3 regions of the Cryobacterium sp. TMT1-3 genome follow, and region 3 is predicted to be linked to each of the others. Evidence: riboswitches for the same ligand, from Rfam matches in the RefSeq annotation. Region 3 holds a riboswitch; each other region holds the start of a gene.
The links. A riboswitch is a leader RNA that binds a small molecule or an ion and turns the genes downstream of it on or off. The one in region 3 is predicted to bind thiamine pyrophosphate.
Positions count from the first base shown of each region.

Region 1: linked by a shared signal. The riboswitch ahead of thiD (bifunctional hydroxymethylpyrimidine kinase/phosphomethylpyrimidine kinase) and the one ahead of thiM (hydroxyethylthiazole kinase) in region 3 are both predicted to bind thiamine pyrophosphate.
Region 2: linked by a shared signal. The riboswitch ahead of thiC (phosphomethylpyrimidine synthase ThiC) and the one ahead of thiM (hydroxyethylthiazole kinase) in region 3 are both predicted to bind thiamine pyrophosphate.

Region 1 covers NZ_SOFW01000040.1:219,505-226,340, reverse strand. The annotation lists gene E3O25_RS15565 (DUF4097 family beta strand repeat-containing protein) at 1-341, shown strand, start outside; gene E3O25_RS15560 (ATP-binding cassette domain-containing protein) at 408-1,370, shown strand; gene E3O25_RS15555 (ABC transporter permease) at 1,367-2,203, shown strand; TPP riboswitch at 2,267-2,366, shown strand; partial or broken gene thiD (bifunctional hydroxymethylpyrimidine kinase/phosphomethylpyrimidine kinase) at 2,349-3,194, shown strand; gene thiE (thiamine phosphate synthase) at 3,248-3,892, opposite strand; TPP riboswitch at 3,967-4,066, shown strand; gene thiO (glycine oxidase ThiO) at 4,103-5,338, shown strand; gene thiS (sulfur carrier protein ThiS) at 5,335-5,577, shown strand; gene E3O25_RS15530 (thiazole synthase) at 5,604-6,359, shown strand; gene moeB (molybdopterin-synthase adenylyltransferase MoeB) at 6,365-6,836, shown strand, end outside.
Region 2 covers NZ_SOFW01000040.1:433,025-439,860, forward strand. The annotation lists gene E3O25_RS16650 (extracellular solute-binding protein) at 1-26, opposite strand, end outside; gene E3O25_RS16655 (HAD hydrolase-like protein) at 66-734, shown strand; gene E3O25_RS16660 (FAD-binding oxidoreductase) at 739-2,169, opposite strand; gene hxlA (3-hexulose-6-phosphate synthase) at 2,443-3,066, opposite strand; gene hxlB (6-phospho-3-hexuloisomerase) at 3,127-3,708, opposite strand; gene E3O25_RS16675 (LuxR C-terminal-related transcriptional regulator) at 3,822-4,667, shown strand; TPP riboswitch at 4,825-4,932, shown strand; gene thiC (phosphomethylpyrimidine synthase ThiC) at 4,927-6,597, shown strand; gene E3O25_RS16685 (hypothetical protein) at 6,630-6,836, shown strand, end outside.
Region 3 covers NZ_SOFW01000019.1:22,995-29,830, forward strand. The annotation lists gene E3O25_RS05630 (SDR family NAD(P)-dependent oxidoreductase) at 1-259, shown strand, start outside; gene E3O25_RS05635 (CaiB/BaiF CoA-transferase family protein) at 256-1,401, shown strand; partial or broken gene E3O25_RS05640 (transposase) at 1,416-1,823, opposite strand; gene E3O25_RS05645 (Fur family transcriptional regulator) at 2,684-3,118, shown strand; gene E3O25_RS05650 (catalase) at 3,146-4,636, shown strand; TPP riboswitch at 5,229-5,322, shown strand; gene thiM (hydroxyethylthiazole kinase) at 5,316-6,122, shown strand; gene thiE (thiamine phosphate synthase) at 6,119-6,772, shown strand; partial or broken gene E3O25_RS17685 (bifunctional hydroxymethylpyrimidine kinase/phosphomethylpyrimidine kinase) at 6,769-6,836, shown strand, end outside.

The sequences.
Region 1 (6,836 bases), on a different contig from region 3:
TCGGCGAGTGCGGAGGCGATCTCGACGCGAAGCTCTCTTATGGCGACCTTGAGATCTCCAAAGCGCTCGCATCCGTCTCGGCCAGGACCGCCTACGGCAGCATTCAGCTGCGCGACGTGTCGACCGGTTCCGTGCAGGTTGAAAGCGGCTTCGGTCAGGTCACAATCGGCGTGAAGCCCGGCGTTCCCGCCTGGCTTGACCTGTCGTCGAAAGAGGGCCATGTGCGCAACGAACTCGCCGGCGACAGCGCGCCCGCCGCCTCCGAACAGACCATCGCCGTGCGTGCCCGCACGCAGTACGGCAACATCACCATCCAGCGAGCCCGCGCGGTCGAGCGCTGAGAACCAGCGATTCGGCGAAGCTGCGTCGAGGAAGCTATCGAGGATAAAACAGAAGGGAACGACACCATGCATACCCCAGCGATCGACGTGCACGGACTGCGCAAATGCTACGGCGACCAGATCGTGCTCGACAACGTCGATCTCACCGTGCACGCGGGCACCGTGACCGCGCTGCTCGGCCCGAACGGAGCAGGCAAGACCACGACCGTGCACATTCTCTCGACCCTGCTGCGGCCCGATGGCGGGACGGCGTTCGTGAACGGATGCGACGTCATGCGCGACCAGGCCGGCGTGCGCGCCCAGATCGGTCTCACCGGGCAATTCTCCGCGGTCGACAGCCTGCTCACCGGCGAGGAGAACCTCAGGCTGATGGCGCGTCTGCGCCACCTCGGATCGAAACGCTCGAAGGCACGGGTGGTCGAACTGCTCGATCAGTTCGACCTCGTCGACGCCGCCCGCAAACCGCTGGCCACCTACTCCGGCGGCATGCAGCGCCGCCTCGACCTTGCCATGACCCTGGTGCAGGCACCGAGCGTGATCTTTCTCGATGAACCCACCGCCGGCCTCGACCCGCGCAGCCGCCGCACGCTGTGGGACATCGTGCGGGGCCTCGTGGCGGAGGGCGCGACCGTGCTGTTGACCACCCAGTACCTCGACGAGGCCGACCAACTCGCTGACCGCATCGCGGTACTCGACGGGGGCCGCATCGTCGCCGAGGGCACGCCGAACGAACTCAAACGCCTCGTGCCGGGCGGTCACCTTCGGCTGCGCTTCGCGGACGCTGCCGCGTTGGATACCGCCGCCCGCCTGCTTGACGAGTGCACCCGCGACGCCGTCGATCTCGCCCTCACCGTACCGAGTGACGGTGGAATCGGGGCGCTGCGCTCCGTGCTGGACCGCCTCGATGCAGCTCACATCGAGGTCGCCGACCTCAGCACCCACACCCCGGACCTCGATGACGTCTTCCTCGCCCTCACCGGCACGAAGACTCCGGCCGGCCCGGTCGACGCGAAGGGAATGACGTCATGACCACCGTTTCTGCGCGGGTGAAGCCGGCCGCGGGCATCCGGCGGCCGTCGCACGTCATCGCCGACTCGCTCACCATGCTGCACCGCAACCTGCTGCACATGGTGCGCTACCCGGGACTGTCGGTGTTCACCATCGTGGGGCCGGTGGTGATTCTGCTGCTGTTCGTATTCGTGTTCGGCGGCACGCTCGGGGCCGGGCTGCCCGGCGTGAACGCGACCGGCGGGCGCGCAGCCTATCTCGCCTACGTGGTGCCGGGCATCCTGTTGATCACGATCGCCGGTACGGCCGGCGGCACCGCGACCACAGTCTCGATGGACATGACGACGGGGGTGACCGCACGGTTTCGCACCATGGCCATCTCGCGCGCCGCGGTGCTCGCCGGGCACGTGCTCGGCAACGCCATCCAGGCCTTGATCGCGGTCGCGCTCGTACTCGGCGTTGGCCTGCTGATCGGGTTTCGTCCCACGGCTTCACCGCTCGAGTGGATGGCCGCAGCCGGCCTGCTCGCACTCGTCGCCTATGCGATCAGCTGGCTCGGGGTGGCCATGGGCATGCAGGCCAAGTCGGTCGAAACGGCGAGCAACCTGCCGCTGATCCTGACACTGTTGCCGCTGCTCGGCAGCGGCTTCGTGCCGACGGAGTCGATGCCGGCCGGGTTGGCCTGGTTCGCGCTGTACCAGCCGTTCACTCCGTTCATCGAGACGATCCGCGGGCTGCTGCTCGGCACCCCGCTCGGCACCAACCCCGTGTTCGCACTGGGCTGGTGCGTCGCGACCGCGTTCCTCGGGTACGCCTGGTCGCGGGCGATCTACGAACGTAAGTCGGTGCGCTGAGTTCACGCCGTTCGGGAAACGGTCGGGCGCTCGGCCGCCTGTGCTGCTGCCGCGTATAGGCTGGCCCGTGACACGGGGTGCTCCACACAGTGTGCGAGCTGAGATCAAAACCCGTTGAACCTGTCTAGTTAGTACTAGCGAAGGAATGTCACGAATGATCGATCGACGCCACCCTCTCACGCTGCGGCAGACGCCCAGGATTCTCAGTATTGCCGGCACCGATCCCACCGGCGGCGCCGGAATTCAGGCCGACCTGAAAAGCATCGCGGCCAACGGCGGCTACGGAATGGCGGTCGTGACTGCCCTGGTCGCGCAGAATACGCGCGGGGTGCGCGCGGTGCACACCCCGCCGGTCCATTTTCTCCGGCAGCAATTGACCGCGGTGAGCGACGACGTGACCATCGACGCCGTCAAGATCGGCATGCTCGCGAATTTCGCGGTGATCACCGAGGTGGGTTCCTGGCTGGAGGAGTGTCGGCCGCCGCTGGTCGTGCTCGACCCGGTGATGGTGGCGACCAGCGGTGACCGGCTGCTCGACGCCTCAGCGGAGCAGGCACTGCGCGACCTGATTCCGCACGCAGACCTCGTCACGCCCAACGTTCCCGAGCTGGCCGTCCTGCTCAATGAGCCAGCGGCGATCGACTGGACCGAGGCTCTCGAACAGGGCGAACGGCTGTCGGCCCGCACCGGAACCACCGTGCTGGTCAAGGGCGGGCACTTCACCGGAACAGCCTGCCCCGATGCTCTGGTAAACACCCACGGGCTGCTCACGCACAAGGTGCTCGAGTTCACGGCGCCGCGCATCGAGACCAGGAATAGTCACGGCACCGGGTGTTCCCTGTCGGCGGCGATGGCGACCGTGCAGGCTCGAAGGGGGAACTGGGCGCAGTCCCTCGCCGAGGTCAAGGACTGGCTCCAGGATGCCCTGGCCCACGCTGACGAGCTCGAGGTCGGCCGGGGAAACGGTCCGATCCACCACTTTCATCGGCTGTTCGCGCGCGCAGGCGCCTCCTCCAGTCCGGGTGCACGGGCCTGACCGTTCGATTAGTCGAGCGGGGGCAGGCTGGCCAGAAGCCGCTGCGCGGCATCCGTCGGGTCGTCGGCGTCGGTGATCGCCCGCACCACGACCACCCGAGTGGCGCCGGCCTCGACCACCTGGTCGATGGTGCCGAGGTCGATACCGCCGATGGCAAACCACGGGCGCGGGCTGGCAGCGGATGCGCTCTGCTCGGCCGCGTAGCCCAGCAACTCGGTTCCGACCGCGGCGCGACCGGGCTTGGTCGGCGTGGCCCAGACCGGGCCGACGCAGAAGTAATCGAGATTGTCGGCGGCGAGCGCGGCATCCACTTGCTCGGGGGTGTGCGTGGACAGGCCGATCCGCGGGGCCGGGCCGAGCAAAGTGCGGGCCGAGGCGAGCGGCAGGTCGGTCTGCCCGACGTGGAACACCGGAGCGCCGGCGAGACCGGCGATATCCGCCCGGTCGTTGACGGCCCAGAGCCGGGCCCGTTGCTCGGCGACCGTGCGCAGAATTTCGAGATAGTCGAGCTCTTCGGCGGCATCGATGGTCTTGTCGCGCAGTTGGATGATGTCGACCCCGCCGGCGAACGCGGCGTGCACGAAGTCAGCGAAATCACCCCGATCCTTACGCGCATCGGTGCAGAGATACAGCCGGGCGGTCATCTGGTCCATTTGTCCAACATTAGGTGGCTGCTGCCCGGCCTCGGGCGCCGCAGCGGGCTCGAGGCGTGAGCGCGTATAGGCTGGGCCCTGACACGGGGTGCTCCATATTGTGTGCGAGCTGAGATCGATACCCGCTGAACCTGTCTAGTTAGCACTAGCGAAGGAATGTCCGCATGATCGATAGCACTCGCCACCCGTCCCCACTCTGCGAAGCGCGCCATGAGTGAGCGGCGGGCCCATCGCAGCGTCGACGTTGCCGTCATCGGTGGCGGCATCATCGGTCTCGGCATCGCCTGGGCCGTGGCGCAGACCGGCCGCACGGCGGTCGTCATCGACCCGGATCCGGCCGGAGGTGCCACCTTCGCGGCCGCCGGAATGCTCGCGGCAGTGAGCGAACTGCATTACCAGGAGGAGGCGCTCCTCGAGCTCATGCTCGCCTCCTCGGCGCTGTATCCCGCCTTCATCGAATCGCTCGGAACCGCGTCGGACCTCACCGGGTACCAGAGAACCAGAACCATCAACGTCGGTGCCGAAGCGGCCGATCGGCAAGCGCTCGCCGACCTTCGCGGCGTACAACTGGTCAACGGGCTGGGCGTTGAGCCCCTGACCGTTCGCGAAGCACGTGAGCTCGAGCCGCTGCTGAGTCCGCGCATTTCCGGTGCCTTCCTGGTGGGCCAGGATCATCAGGTTGACCCGCGCCAGCTCACCGCGCGCATCCAGCTCGCGTTGGTCGGGCTCGTCAGAGACGGCCAGCCAGCCGTGCTTCGCGTGCGTGCCCGTGGGCTCCTGCACGACGTTGCAGCGGATGCCTCCTCGCGCGTCACCGGCGTGGCCCTGGTTGATGGCTCAACGGTCAGCGCGACCGAAGTGGTCGTGGCCAACGGGCTCGGGGCGGCCGACCTGAGCGGGCTGCCCGAGCACCTGCGCCTGCCGCTGCGCCCGGTCTATGGTGAGGTCCTTCGGCTGCGTGTTCCCGAGCACCTTCGGCCGTTGCTCACCTGCACGGTGCGCGGCCTGGTGCACGGCGTGCCGGTCTATCTGGTCCCCCGCACCGACGGAACGCTCGTGATCGGAGCCACCCAGCGTGAAGACGGCTCGAGCGCGGTGTCGGCCGGTGGCGTTCACCAACTGCTGCGGGACGCCCAGGAGCTGGTGCCGGCGGTCAGCGAACTCGAACTTCTCGAGGTGACCGCTCGGGCGCGGCCGGGAACGCCCGACAATGCGCCGCTGCTCGGTCGGGTCAGCCGTTCCGGAGCCGACAGTGGCGATATTCCCGGCCTCATCATCGCCACCGGATTCTTTCGCCACGGGGTGCTGCTCACCCCGATGGCTGCCCAGCACTGTGTTGACCTCATCGAGGGGAACGCCACGGATCGGTGGCGGAGCTTTCGGCCGGATCGTTTCTCGGCGAGCCGGGTTCTCGCATCCGCTTCGCTCAACGGAGGCCACTCGTGACCGTCACCATCACCGTCAACGGCCAGAGCCGAACCGTGCGGGCCGGTGGCAGCGTGACCGACCTCGTAGCCCAGATCACCGATCGCCCCATTGACGCAGAGGGCCGGGCCGACGACGGGGGCCGTCTCGGCGTGGCCGTCGCGCGGAATGCCGCGGTCGTTCCCCGCAGCCAGTGGTCGTGCACCCGGTTTGCCGCCGGCGATGAAGTTGAAATCGTTTCTGCGGTTCAGGGAGGTTGATCGTGCCCACACACACTGACAGTCTGATGATTGACGGCGTCGAGTTCACCTCGCGCCTGATCATGGGTACCGGGGGCGCGCCGAGCGTGCACGGCCTCGGCGAGGCGCTGCGTGCCTCCGGAACCGAACTCACGACCGTCGCGATGCGGCGCCACAGTGTGGCGAGCTCCGAGTCGCTCTTCGAGCTGCTGCTGCAGCATTCCATTCGCGTGCTGCCGAACACCGCCGGCTGTTTCACGGCGCGCGAGGCCGTGCTGACCGCCGAGCTGGCCAGGGAGCCCCTCGAGACCCACTGGATCAAGCTCGAAGTCATCGCCGATGAGCTGACCCTGCTGCCCGACGCGGTCGAACTGGTGGAGGCCACCGAACAGCTCGTCGCGCGGGGCTTCAAGGTCTTCGCCTACACAAATGACGACCCCGTGCTCGCCCTGCGGCTCGAACATCTTGGCGCCGTGGCCGTGATGCCGCTGGGGGCGCCGATCGGCACCGGGCTCGGCATTCTCAACCGGCACAATATCGAGCTGATCGTGGCCCGCGCCGGCATCCCCGTGGTGCTCGACGCCGGCATCGGCACCGCCTCCGACGCCGCCCTCGCCATGGAATTGGGCTGTGACGCCGTGCTGCTGGCCACCGCGGTCACCCGCGCGCAAAACCCGGCGCTCATGGCCGACGCCTTCAAACACGCCGTGATCGCGGGCCGGCGCGCGTCGCTGGCCGGCCGCATCCCGCGGCGCGACCTCGCCCTGGCGTCGTCACCCGTGATCGGACGGCCCGACCTGTGAAGCGGATGCCGGCGCTCGCGCCGCTCGTCGAACCGGGCGAGCCGCTCACCACGGCCGAACGGGAGCGGTACTCCCGCCACATTCTCCTACCCGAAATCGGCCTGCTCGGCCAGCGCCGGCTGAAGAATGCGCGCGTACTCGTGATCGGAGCTGGCGGTCTCGGTTCGCCGGTGCTGCTCTACCTCGCCGCCGCCGGTGTGGGCACCATCGGCATCGTCGACCATGACACGGTGGACCTGAGCAACCTGCAACGCCAGGTCATCCACGGCGTCGCCGATTTGGGCCGGTCGAAACTGCAATCCGCCGCCGCGGCGGTCGCCGAGCTCAACCCACTCGTCACCGTGCACCAGCACGACGTCTGGCTGTCAGCGGCCAACGCGCTCGAACTGTTCGCCCGGTACGACCTCATCCTCGACGGCGCCGACACCTTCGCCACCCGCTATCTGGTCAGCGATGCCGCAGCGCTGCTCGGCAAGC
Region 2 (6,836 bases), on a different contig from region 3:
GGATAAAAGCTGAGGAAAATGGGCAAATGGGGTAGATGGGCGGCGAACCGTTTAGGCTATGCCGAATGAACGCAACATTGACGCGCACCTGGAGCGCCATCCTCTTCGACCTCGACGGAACCATCACCGATTCCGCCCCGGCGATCACCGCCTCGTTGGCCCGCACCTTCACCCGGATGGGCCGCCCCGTTCCCAGCGCTGCCGACCTGCTCGCCTACGTCGGCCCGCCGATGCTCGACGCCTTCCAGGAGTACGCGGGCATGACCCCCGACGAGGCCGCATCGGCCACCGCGGTTTACCGGGCCGATTATCACGGCGCCGCCGCGCTCGATACGGCCGTCTATCCCGGCGTAGCCGGCCTGCTCGAGCGCATCCACGCTGCGGGAATTCCCCTCGCCCTCGCCACGAGCAAGCCGGAACTGAGCGCGATCGCCATTCTCACGCACTTCGATCTCGCTAAATACTTCACGGCAACGGTCGGGGCATCTGCCGACGACACCCGCAGCCACAAGGCTGAGATCGTGGCCGAGGCCCTGGCCCGCCTGGCCGCGACCGGCGTCGACACCAGCGGAGCCGTCATGGTCGGCGACCGCAGCTACGATGCCATCGGCGCTGAAGCAAACGGCATTCCGGCCATCCTGGTGGAGTGGGGCTACGGCTCTCCCGCCGAAGCGGCCGCCGCGACCGCTGTCGTGCACTCGACCGACCAGCTCAGCAAACTGCTGCTCGGCTGATCGTTCAGGAGTCGAAGCCGAGCCCGAGGGCATCGAGGGTTTTGAGCAGGGCGTTGCGCTTGCCGCCGTTTCGGTCGGCGCGGTTGAGCGCCCAGCGGGTTGCCTGAATTCCAGCGGATGCGATGGGTTCCGGCGGAAACGGCAGCGGCCGGCCCCGCACCATGGCCAGTTCGGTGCGTTCCGTGCTGCGGCCGGCCAGTTGGTCGAGCATGACCTGGGCTGCGAAATGCGTTGCGCCCACGCCGAGGCCGGTGAACCCGGCCGCGTAGCTGATCCGCTCCTGGCGAGCCTGGCCGAAGAAGGCGCAGAACTGCGTGGAGGTGTCGATGGCGCCGGCCCACTTGTGGCTGAAGCGCACCCCAGCCAGCTGCGGAAACGTCGTGAAGAAGTGGTTCGCGAGCTTTTCGAAGCTCTCGGGGCGGTTCTCGTAGCTGCTGCGCACCCTGCGGCCGTAGTGGTACACGGCGTCGTAGCCGCCGAACAGAATGCGGTTATCGACACTCAGCCGATAGTAATGAAATTGGTTGGCCAGGTCGGCGAGGCCCTGCCGGTTCTGCCAGCCGATCGCGGCGAGCTGGCTCGCATCGAGCGGTTCGGTCATGAGCACGTAGTCGTAAACCGGCACGGTGGCGAGCCTGTTGCGCTTGAGCAGCGACGGGAACACGTTGGTGGCGAGGGCTGTCTTCTTTGCGGTCACGATGCCGCCGCGGGTCACGACCCGGGTGCCCTGGGCGGCGCTGAGCCCGGTCGTGTTGAGGTTCTGCACGAGCGAATGCTCGAAGATCTCGACGCCGAGATCGGTTGCTACCCGCGCGAGTTCGGCAGAGAGCTTGCCGGGATGCACGAGGGCATTACTGCGCCGATACCAGACCCCGGCCAGATAGGTCGGCGATTTCACCTCGGCCTGCACGGCCTCCGCATCGAGAAAGACCGTGTTCTCGTCGGTCGACTCCGCGCGCAGCCACTCCACCTGGTGCTCTTCGACCGCGAGGTCGATGGCCCCGGTGCGCTCGAAATCGCAGTCGAGGCCGAGTGCGGCCACCGTGCGCTCGATCTCATCGAGATTCTCGTAGCCGAGCTCGGTCAGGCGGTCGATCTCGTGCGGCCAACGCGTGCGGCCGTTCTCCTCACCATGGGTGAGGCTCGCCTCGCAGAAGCCGCCGTTGCGCCCGGATGCCGCCCAGCCCACCGTGCGCGCCTCCAACAGCACCACCCGCGCTGCCGGATTCTGCTGCTTGGCCAGCACGGCGGTCCACAGGCCGAGGTAGCCGCCCCCGACGACCGCAAGGTCACAATCGAGGTTGCTGGTGAGCCGGGGATAGCTCGCGCGCGGCGCGAGATCGTCGAGCCAGAAGGAGCTCTGCCGCGTGCCGGCCAGCGCGGCGGTCACGACGGATTGGGCGGGCCTGGCTCGGTCGAAAATGGTGCTGCTCATGCGGGGCGCATCCTCTCGCGGCGACGATGCCGCCGACTGTCTCGGGCGCCACCAGCCTAGCGGGGCCCTCCGACGAGGTTCCCTTTTCTGCACGGGGCCCGGGAGGTGGGCCGAGTCTATAAACTGGGCCCGGGGACGGGGCCCGGCCCCGACCGAATTTCTGCTGGCGGTGGCCAGGACCGAGCGGTCTCTGCGGGACTGTGGCGCGGGCATCCGCTTAACGCGAAAGTGCCGCCCCGCGCGAAGCGGGACGGCACCAGATGAAGCCGGATCTTAGATGATCGCGGCGCGCAGGGCAGCGGCAGCGGCAGCCGGGTCCTCGGCGCCATAGATGGCTCCGCCGGCGACGGCAACGGATGCCCCGGCGCGCTGCACCGAGGCGATGGTCGCCAGGCTCACGCCACCGGCGAGCGAGAACGGAACCCTGGCGGTCTCGCCCTGGTTCAGCAACTTCTCGAGCGAGAAGCCGGGCTCGGCCTGTTCGTCGAGACCGGCGTGCATCTCGACGAACTTGGCGCCGAGGGCGGTGACTTCGCGGGCGCGGGTGACCTTGTCGGCGACGCCGATGAGGTCGACAACGATGCCCTTGCCGTGCTTGGTCGCGGCGGCGACGGCACCGATGATGGTGCTGTCCCCGGCCGTGCCGAGCACGGTCACGAGGTCGGCGCCGGCGGCGAAGGCGATGTCGGCTTCGAGCTCGCCGGCATCCATCGTCTTGAGGTCGGCGAAGACGATCTTGTCGGGGTGCGCAGCCTTGATCGCGGTGACGGCGCGCAGGCCCTCGGCCTTGATCAGCGGGGTGCCGAGCTCGATGATGTCGACGTGCGGGGCGACCTGGGCGGCGAGCGCGAGTGCGGCGTCGGTGGTCAGTACGTCCATTGCTACCTGAAGCTTCATGGGGTTCTTCTTTCTGTTGGTTTCAGTGGTGTGTGTGCCCGGGCCCGGGCCCGGTCGGTCTTACTCGAGGTTGGCGTGACGCGGCCAGAGCTCTTCGGCCGTGCGGCCGCTCAACTGCCAGAGCGTGTGAAAGAGAGCGTCACCGACCAGCAGCACGGACTGTTCGAACAAGCCGCCCGAATACTGGGCCGACGCCTGTCCGTCGTGGTCCTGCTTGGCGGCCGCGGGAATGAGCACGGTCACCGCGGCAAGCTGCCCGAGCGGTGACGCGGCCGCTGTGGTCAGCGCGAGAATGCTCGCGCCCACACCGTCAGCCGTCTCGGCGGCACGCACGATGGCGCCCGTCGTGCCTGATCCGCTTGCCACCAACAGCACGTCGCCGGCAGCTATGGCCGGGCTGGTCACCTCGCCGACCACGTGCACGTCCAGCCCGAGGTGCATGAGGCGCATCGCGGTCATCTTGAGCGCCAGTCCGGAGCGGCCGGCGCCGAGCACGAACACTCGCGGCGCCGCAGCGAGCAGACTCGCCGCAACGTCGAGTGACGAAGCGGATGCCCGCAGCACGTCGACCACGCGGCTGTTTTCGGCGAAAATGAGGCCGAGGGCATCCGCTGTTCTCGGGGTGGTCATTGTTTTGGTCATAGGTCAATGCTCCACTCTTTCGAGCGGGTGCGCGGCCCGCCAAATGAACGGTTAAACTACCCGAACGAATGGTCTTGGGCGGGCCCAGAGGATGGTTTGGATAGGCTGGAGGCATGACCTTCCCTGACGACTCCACCCTGCAGTCCACCCAGACAGCCCAGTCCGCGCGCAGCATGGCCGCCGAACGCTCCAAGCTCATCGCTGACCTCACTGATGCGCACGCGACGACGCTGGAATCCCTGCTGGCCGTGCTCCGCTCAAGCAGCACGAGCGACACGGCCGCCCGGCAGAAGGCCATCGAACTCGCCGCGAGCGCGATGGTCGCCCTGCGCGCGGTGAGCGACCTCGATCGCAGCCTCACCGAGGAACCGGTCGCCCGCGCCTTCGAACGCCTCAAGAACGATCTGCGCCCACTCGTGCGTTTCGGCGACCTCGACGTGCAGTTCATCGAGCCGCCGGTCAACGGGCGCGCGCTTCCGGGCGAAGTCGCTCACGAAGCCAGGGCCATCGTGCGCGGCGCCGTGCTCGCCCTGGTCGAACAGGCCGGCGTCGGCCGGGTGCGCGTGCAGTGGGACTGCGACGGCAGCAACCTGCTCATTCGCATTCGCGACGACGGACCGGGCGACCTCGATGCCGAGGTGCCGAGCGTGCGCCAGCTGGCCGCGCGGGTCGTCGCGCTCAGCGGCTCGCTCAATGTCGAGGCGACCGCGGGCTGGGGATCCGAGATGGCGGTGTCGCTGCCGCTCGACGCGCCCACAGCATCCGTCACAACCGCTGCTGCCTGGGGCCTGAGCCCCCGGGAACGCGGCGTACTCGAGCTCGTCGCCTCGGGCGCCCGGAACAAGGCCATCGCCGAAGCGCTGACCATCAGCGAGAACACGGTGAAGTTCCACGTAGCCAACCTGCTGCGCAAGGTCGGTGCCTCAACCCGGGCCGAGCTCGCCGCTCTCTCCCGCTGAGCGGATGCCCCCCGCCAGCTCTCGCCCTCGCGCAGGCTCGGGCGCCAGCTCCCGGCGGTCACGCCACCCATGCCTGGCGCGGCGGCCCACAACGGGCGCGGTGACCGCCGAGCGTGCCCGAGCGCGTGACGCGCGCTAGGGTGAGGGGGTCAGAAGACACACACACCACGGGAGCGCGCACCAGCGAGCTGAGAGGACGGCCAGGGCCGTCGACCGTTGAACCTGTCCGGGTAATGCCGGCGTAGGAAGTTCGAGTCCCATGCGCACAATTGACGAAACAATCATGTCCGAAACCGTCACCACCGGCCCGATCCTGGGCAGCAGCAAACGCTACGAACCGGTGCCGGCCTGGCCCGGCCTGGAGATTCCGGTGCGCCGGGTGAACCTCAGCAATGGCGAACACTTCGACCTGTACGACACGTCGGGCCCGTACACCGACGACACGGCAACGATCGACCTCGAGAAGGGGCTGCCGAAGACGCGGGCCGGGTGGGAGCATCCGCTGCCCATCGACGGTGCCGCGACTCAGCTGGTCTGGGCGCGGGCGGGCCGGGTCACCCCCGAGATGGCCTACATCGCGGCGCGCGAAGGCGTCTCGGCCGAACTCGTGCGTGACGAGGTGGCGCGCGGCCGGGCTGTCATTCCCGCCAACCACAAACACCCCGAGAGCGAGCCGATGATCATCGGCAAGGCCTTCACCGTGAAAATCAACGCGAACATCGGCAATTCCGCCGTGACCTCCGGGGTCGCCGAGGAGGTCGAGAAAATGGTCTGGGCTGCCCGCTGGGGCGCCGACACCCTGATGGATCTCTCCACCGGCCAGGATATCCACCTCACGCGGGAGTGGATCATGCGTAACTCGCCGATTCCGGTGGGCACCGTTCCGCTCTACCAGGCGGTCGAGAAGGTCAATGGCGACCCGGCCCTGCTCACCTGGGAGATCTACCGCGACACCGTGATCGAGCAGTGCGAGCAGGGTGTCGACTATATGACCGTGCACGCCGGCGTTCTGTTGCGCTACGTTCCGCTCACTGCGAACCGGGTCACCGGCATCGTCTCGCGGGGCGGCTCGATCATGGCTGCCTGGTGCCTCGCCCACCACGAGGAGAGCTTTCTGTACACCCACTTCGTGGAGCTCTGTGAGATTCTGCGCCGCTACGACGTGACCTTCTCCCTCGGCGACGGCCTGCGCCCCGGCTCGATCGCCGACGCCAACGACGAAGCGCAGTTCGCCGAGCTGCGCACCCTCGGGGAATTGACAAAGGTCGCGAAATCCTATGGTGTGCAGGTGATGATCGAGGGGCCGGGCCACGTGCCGATGCACAAGATCGTTGAGAACGTGCGCCTTGAAGAAGAGCTGTGCGAGGAGGCCCCGTTCTACACCCTCGGCCCGCTCGCGACCGACATCGCGCCGGCCTACGATCACATCACGAGCGCGATCGGCGCGGCCATCATCGCCCAGGCCGGAACCGCCATGCTCTGCTACGTCACGCCCAAGGAACACCTCGGGCTGCCCAATCGCGACGACGTGAAAACCGGGGTGATCACCTACAAGATCGCCGCCCACGCCGCCGACCTGGCCAAGCAGCATCCGCGCGCGCAGGAACGCGACGACGCCCTCAGCCGGGCCCGCTTCGAATTTCGCTGGGCCGACCAGTTCGCGCTCTCCCTCGACCCGGATACAGCGCAAAGCTTCCACGACGAGACGCTGCCGGCCGGTCCGGCCAAGGCCGCCCATTTCTGCAGCATGTGCGGTCCCAAGTTCTGTTCCATGCGCATTTCAGCGGATGTGCGGGTGTACGCCGCAGAGAACGGCCTCACCAGCCTCGAGGCGATCGAGGCCGGGATGGCCGAGAAGTCGGCCGAGTTCACCCGGCTGGGCAGCTCGGTCTACCTGCCGCTCCGCGTGGTCAGGGCCGACGAGCGCTGATTGCGCGAGCCGGCGCATCCGCTCGCCGAACCGTGACTGCGGGCCCGCAACGCAAAAACGGGCCAGGGTTCACGGTTCGGCGAGCGCTGCCCTGTCGAACTTGGGCAAGCAGGACGATACTGGGCGGCAGCGCGACCGGGTTCTCGATCGGCGCAGAGGGCGACCTCGTCGGTACCGGGCGCTGGTCCTTCTCGCAGGACGGCCCGGAGGTCGAGATTCGCTATGACTGGCGGGTGAAC
Region 3 (6,836 bases):
GCTCACCCTCCCGGCAGCACGCGAGCTCGCCAGCTTCCTGATCCGCGTCGTCACAATCGCGCCAGGCATCTTCGAGACACCGTTACTCGCGGGGCTTCCCGAGGCGGCGCGCAGGTCCCTGGGCGAGCAGGTCCCGCATCCGTCTCGCCTCGGCAAGCCAGAGGAGTACGCAGCACTGGTGCGGCACATCGTCGAGAACCCCCTACTGAATGGAGAGACGATCCGTCTTGATGGCGCCATCCGGATGGCGCCACGGTGACGACGCCCACGTTGACGCAGGTTCCCACCGCTGGGCCGCTCGTCGGGATCCGCGTCGTCGAGGTGGGAAGCATTGGGCCAGGGCCACACGCGGCGATGATTCTTGCCGATCTGGGTGCCGACGTGCTTCGTATCGAACGGGAGCGGACAGTGGACCTGGGCGTCTACCCGAAAGAAAACGACACAACTCTCCGCGGCCGAACCCGGCTGCAGGTCGATCTCCGTGATATCACCCAGCGCGAGCACGTTCTCGACCTGGTCGATCGCGCCGATGTTCTCATCGAGGGCTTCCGGCCCGGAGTGGCGGAGAAGCTCGGGATCGGACCGAACATATGTCTTGGACGGAATCCTGCCCTGGTCTATGGGCGAATGACCGGGTGGGGGCAAACCGGGCCGTTCGCCCACAGCGCCGGGCATGACATCAACTACCTCTCTGTCACCGGAATCCTCGACGCCATCGGGCCAGCCGACGGCGGCCCGATCATACCCCTGAACCTCGTCGGCGACTTCGGTGGCGGGTCAATGTTTCTCGTCGTGGGCGTTCTCGCCGCGCTGGCCGAGAGGCAACGCTCAGGACGAGGTCAGGTCATCGACTCCGCCATGACCGACGGAGCCAGCGTGCTCGCGCACATGATGTGGAACATGCGGGCTCACGGAACGTGGCAGGAGGGGCGCGGCCACAACTTCGCCGATGGATCCCACCCGTTCTACGACACCTACCGCTGCGCCGACGGCAAGTATGTGGCGGTGGGGGCACTCGAGCCTCCGTTCTTCGCCCAGCTCCTCTTCGGCCTCGAATTAGAACCACAGCTGGCCGCCGAACAGTGGAACCGAGAACTGTGGCCCATCCTGCGTGAATTGTTCGCGGGTGCGTTCGCGAGCCGCAGCCGTGACGAATGGGCGGAGGCGTTCGCCGGAACCGACGCCTGCGTGACACCCGTGTTGAGCTTCGATGAGGCCCGCCTCCATCCGCAGCTGATGGCCAGGCATGTCATCGGTACCATCGCGGGCATCGACCAGCCCATGCCCGCGCCGCGGTTCTCGCGCACGCCGCCCGCCGTGCCCCCGTCACCGCTCAACGCGCACGCCCCGATCGCAGATGCCCTGGCGCGTTGGGGTGCGCCCGTCAAGTCTTTTGTGTAAGTGTCGGGAATTGGTTAGAGGTGGGGGTTGATTCGGTCGGGGTAAATCATCACGAGCTGGCTGAGGGCTTGCTTCCAATTCGTGGTGACTTGGCCTTCGACGAGGCGGCCTTCGGCGTTGCGTTTGACGCCTGCGGCTCGACCTCGTTCCTTGGCTCGGTCGCGGGCTCGTTTGTCTTCGATGTTGCAGATGGCGAGCCAGAGCATCTTGATCACGGCGTCGTCGTTGGGGAAGTGGCCGCGATTCTTGGTCACTTTCCGCAGTTGGAAATTCAACGATTCGATGCTGTTCGTCGTGTAAATCACCCGCCTCAGCTCGGGCGGAAACGCGAGGAACGGGGTGAAACGTTCCCAAGCATCTTCGAACGTTTTGACGGCCGTGGGGTATTTCACGCCCCGCGGCGACGCCGCGAACTCGGTCAACTCGGCCTGCAACCCGCGCTCGAGGGCCGCTTTGATCAGGCCGGGCACGAACCCGCCCTCGCCGGTAAGTTGCATCGTGCCGGCATCGATCTTCGCGAAGAGACCATCGAGAGCGCCGCTACCGCGCAACTCCTTGATCGCATCGGCGGCCGCACGCTGGGCCGGGGACTTCGGTGCTTTCAGCTTCTCATTTCGTTCTGTCATGACCATTAGTGTCACTCCTTCAAATAGATCCGCAACCCCTTACACAGACCATCTGACACCCTCTCCCGTAGCGGCGCTTACGTCGACTCGAGATAGGACAACGCGCCGACACCGACCTGGAAACCACCTTCAGCGCCTAGCTCGACGACCAATCCCGACAATCGAAACCCGCCCAAAGGCCGCTTGACATCAAAAGGAGCATCCACTCGGGGGGACGCAACCACGCCGAAGCCGCAAGCGATGTATTTACTCAACGCGCAACCTCTGTACTTTCTGACGGTGGAATTGTGCTCTCTGGGCACTATCACTTTAGGCACACCGCCAATGAGATGTTCACCCGCCCCGGAAAAATTAGTGCTCCTATTTGGCTTCGCAGCGAAATACTCGGCGCCGAATGGGGCGAAGGTGCTGGCGGACTGCTCGACACGAAAACACTCGAAGTACAGACCTGGGCTATCAATCAAGCGTCCGCGCGCGTTAGATACCACGCGCTGCTCACGCGGCCTGACTGGTTGTTGAACGTCTCCCGGGGTGACGTTCAACAACCACGCCGAAGCGGCGATTCTCAGATGAGGCAACGAATACAGCTAACCGAGGCTTCTTATAAGTCATCACATAATCTTGAATTATTCAAGACAATTGGTAACATGGGTGCCATGATCACCTCCACTCCAAAGATGCTCAGCGACAGCATTCGTGGTGCCGGCCTGAAGGTCACCGAGTCCCGCCTCGCGGTGCTCAAGGCTCTCGAATCCCAGTCGCATGCCGACGCAAACACAGTGTTCGACTCCGTCAAACTCGACCTGCCTGGCACCTCCCTGCAGGCTGTCTACGGCGTGCTCACCGCCCTCACCTCGGCCGGTCTGCTGCGAAAGATCGCCCCCGCCCGCTCCTCAGCGCGCTACGAGCTGCGCACCGGCGACAACCACCATCACGTCGTCTGCACCCGGTGCAGCGCCGTTCAGGACGTCGACTGCGTCGTCGGAGAGGCACCCTGCCTCACCCCGTTGCACGACAGCGGCTTTGCCATCCACACCGCAGAGGTCACCTTCTGGGGACTCTGCCCCGCCTGCCAACTGACCAATAGCTAGTCCGCAACAACCAGTCAAGGAGATATTGTGACGAACATTACAACTCAGAGCGGGTCGCCCATCGGTGAAAACGAGCACTCGCTCACCACCGGCCCCGACGGCGTAACCGCCCTTCACGACCGCGTACTGGTCGAGAAGCTCGCGGCGTTCAACCGCGAGCGTGTGCCGGAGCGCAACCCGCACGCCAAGGGCGGCGGAGCGTTCGGCGAGTTCGAGGTCACCGAAGATGTCTCGGCGTACACCCGCGCGGCCGTGTTCCAGCCTGGCGCCAAGAGCGAGGTGCTGCAGCGCAACTCTTCCGTCGCCGGCGAGCAAGGTTCCCCCGACACCTGGCGCGACGTCCGTGGCTATGCGCTCCGTTTCTACACGACCGAGGGCAACTACGACATTGTCGGCAACAACACCCCGGTTTTCTTCATTCGTGACGGCATCAAGTTCCCCGACTTCATCCACTCACAGAAGCGCCTCGGCGGTTCCGGTCTGCGCGACGCAGACATGCAGTGGGACTTCTGGACCCTTTCACCCGAGTCGGCCCACCAGGTCACCTACCTCATGGGCGACCGCGGCCTCTCCCGCTCGTGGCGTGAGCTGAACGGCTACAGTTCGCACACCTACCAGTGGATCAACGCCGAAGGCGGTCGCTACTGGGTGCAGTACCACTTCAAGTCACGCCAGGGTGTACACAACATCACCGCTGAGGAGGCCGAGAAGATTGCCGGTGTTGACGCGGATTACTACCGTCGCGACTTGCACGACGCCATCGAGCGCGGCGACTTCCCCACGTGGGACGTCTTCGTGCAGATCATGCCCTACGAGGATGCGAAGACCTACCGATTCAACCCGTTCGACATCACGAAGGTCTGGCCCCACGCCGACTACCCGCTGGTGAAGGTTGGCCACTATACGCTCAACCGCAACCCGGTGAACTTCTTCGCTCAGATCGAGCAGGCAGCGTTCTCGCCCTCGAACCTCGTGCCCGGCATCGACATCAGCCCCGACAAGATGCTCATGGCCCGCGTGTTCTCCTACCCGGACGCGCAGCGCGCCCGCATTGGGACCAACTACAACCAGCTCCCGGTGAACCAGCCGCACGCTGCCGAAGTGCACAACTATGAGCACGAAGGCCACATGCGCTACCAGTTCAGCGATGCGACCGCGCGCACTTATGCGCCGAACTCGTACGACGGCCTCGTCGCCGACCCGGTCGCCGCCGGTGAGGGTGGCTGGGAGACCGACGGCGAGCTCGTTCGCGCCGCACAGACCCTGCACTCCGAGGACGACGACTTCGGCCAGGCGGGCACGCTGTACCGCGAGGTCTACGACGACGGCGCCAAGGCCCGCCTGCTCGAGACCCTCGTGGGCCAGTACAGCGCACTGACCGTCGACCGCATCAAGGAGCGCTTCATCTGGTACTGGACCTCGGTCGACTCCGACCTGGGCGCCAAGATCACGGACGCCCTCACCACGGGCGCACACACGGCCAACGCCGAGGCCCAGCCCGTGAGCGTAGGCGAGTAACACCACGCACCACACGATGGCTGGTTCCCCTCGGGGAGCCGGCCGTTGTGCTTTCGAGGCCGCTCTCCCTCCGCCTCCAGAGCGAGCGGATATCCCTCGACCGTGCACTCGACTGAGCTGTTGTTGGTGAGCTGCAGGTCCTATTCGTCTATCCGGACATCGTCAGCCTGACGCCGCCGACGAACAGATACCAAATCCTGACACGCTAAACCCATCGTCACCGGAGAAGACGCCCACATCGTCACCCCGGGAGACGTTCAACACCGGGTAATTGACTAACAGCTCGTTGGCCAATTGGGAGGTGGCCGTGAAGAGACCTGATTCGCTGGCCGCCTGCGGACACCTAAATGAGCCTGCCCCTGGGGAGTGGGTGAGACGTTTTTCCGAGACGTTCGGCTGCGTCGGTAATACGCGGGATCGAGTGTCGAGATCCGGGCGCACTTGGCGTCTTGGAAAGCTGTACTTTTCTGAGACAGTGCGTCGCTGGCCTTCTTGTACACCTGTGCGCCTCATAACTAACAGAGAGCGCGGATGTTTGGCCGCGTCCAGGATTGGATGAGAACGAGGGCGCTGCGATACGCTAGGCCGTAAGCCAAGTGACACGGGGTGCTCCATCTGGAGCTGAGATAACACCCGTTGAACCTGATCTAGTTAGTACTAGCGAAGGGATGTCGCGCATATGCGCACGCCAGAAGACCTGATTCCTTTCACCTGTTCAGCTCTCGACGGGGTGCGGTCTCACCCGCCGCTCGTGCAGTGCATTACCAATAGTGTTGTGGTGAACTTCACCGCGAACGTGCTGCTCTCGCTCGGTGCGGCACCCGCGATGGTCGACATTCCGGGTGAGGCGGGCGCGTTCGCGCGGGTCGCATCCGGGCTGCTCGTTAATCTCGGTACCCCCACCGTGGAACAACGCGACGCGATGGTCGAGGCCGTCACCGCCGCGAACGACGCCGGCACACCGTGGGTGCTCGACCCCGTTGCCGTTGGTTTCCTGCCCGTGCGCACGCCGCTGGCCTTCGCCCTGCGCGACCTGCGACCCACGGTGGTGCGCGGAAACGCGTCGGAGATCATCGCGCTGGCGGGTGCCGGCTCCGGTGGGCGCGGGGTCGACTCGTCCGACGAGGTGGATGCCGCACTGGCCGCAGCAGACGCACTAGCAGGCATGACCGGTGGGGTGATCGCCGTCTCCGGGCCCGTCGACATCATCACGGATGGCCGTGAGCTGGTGCGCATCGACAACGGGCATCCGCTGCTCACTCGCGTCACCGGCGGGGGCTGTGCCCTCGGCGCGGTCATGGCTGCGTTCGCCGCGGTCGACGACGACAGGTTCGCCACCACGGTGGCCGCGGCCACGGTTTACACCGTCGCGGCCGAGCTTGCGGCAGAGTCCGCCGCCGGTCCGAGCAGCTTCGCTGTCGCCTTTGTGGACGCCCTGGCCACCGTCAGCGCGCAGGACATCGCGCGCCGGGCGGTGCTCCGATGAACCTCGACTTGTCGCTGTACTTGGTGACCGACTCGGCGCAGGCCGCCGCGGCCGGTAGCAGCATCGTGGACGTGGTGTGCCGCGCCGTTTCTGGGGGAGTGAGCGCCGTGCAGGTGCGTGAGAAGGAGACCGGCGGGCAGGAGTTCCTCGACACCGTTCTGCGCATCGCGGATGTGCTCCCGGACACCGTGGCGCTGATCGTGAACGACAGGGTCGACGTGTTTCTGGCCGCCCGTGCTGCCGGACGCCGGCTGGCTGGGGTGCACGTCGGACAGTCCGACCTGCCCGTTGGCGCGGTGCGCGACCTCGTTGGGGGTGACGCGGTGATCGGGCTCAGCGCGTCGACGGATGCCCAGCTGCGCCGCGCGGCCGAGGATCCGGCTTTGGTCGACTACGTCGGCATCGGCGCGCTGCACGCCACACGTACCAAGAGTGACGCGCCCCCTGCCCTGGGGCTGGTCGAGTTCGCTCGCCTGGTCGGGGTTAGCACGCTGCCGGTCGTGGCCATCGGCGGGGTCGGCCTGCGCGATCTGGCCGCCCTCCGTGAGTGCGGGGCTGCGGGCGTCGCGGTGGTGTCGGCGATCTGTGCGGCGCCGCACCCCGAGCACGCCGCCCGCGAATTGCGGGCAGCGTGGGGAGCGACGGCATGACCGGCGCATCCCCCCGCATTGCCCGCGTGCTGAGCATTGCTGGTACCGACCCGACCGGCGGAGC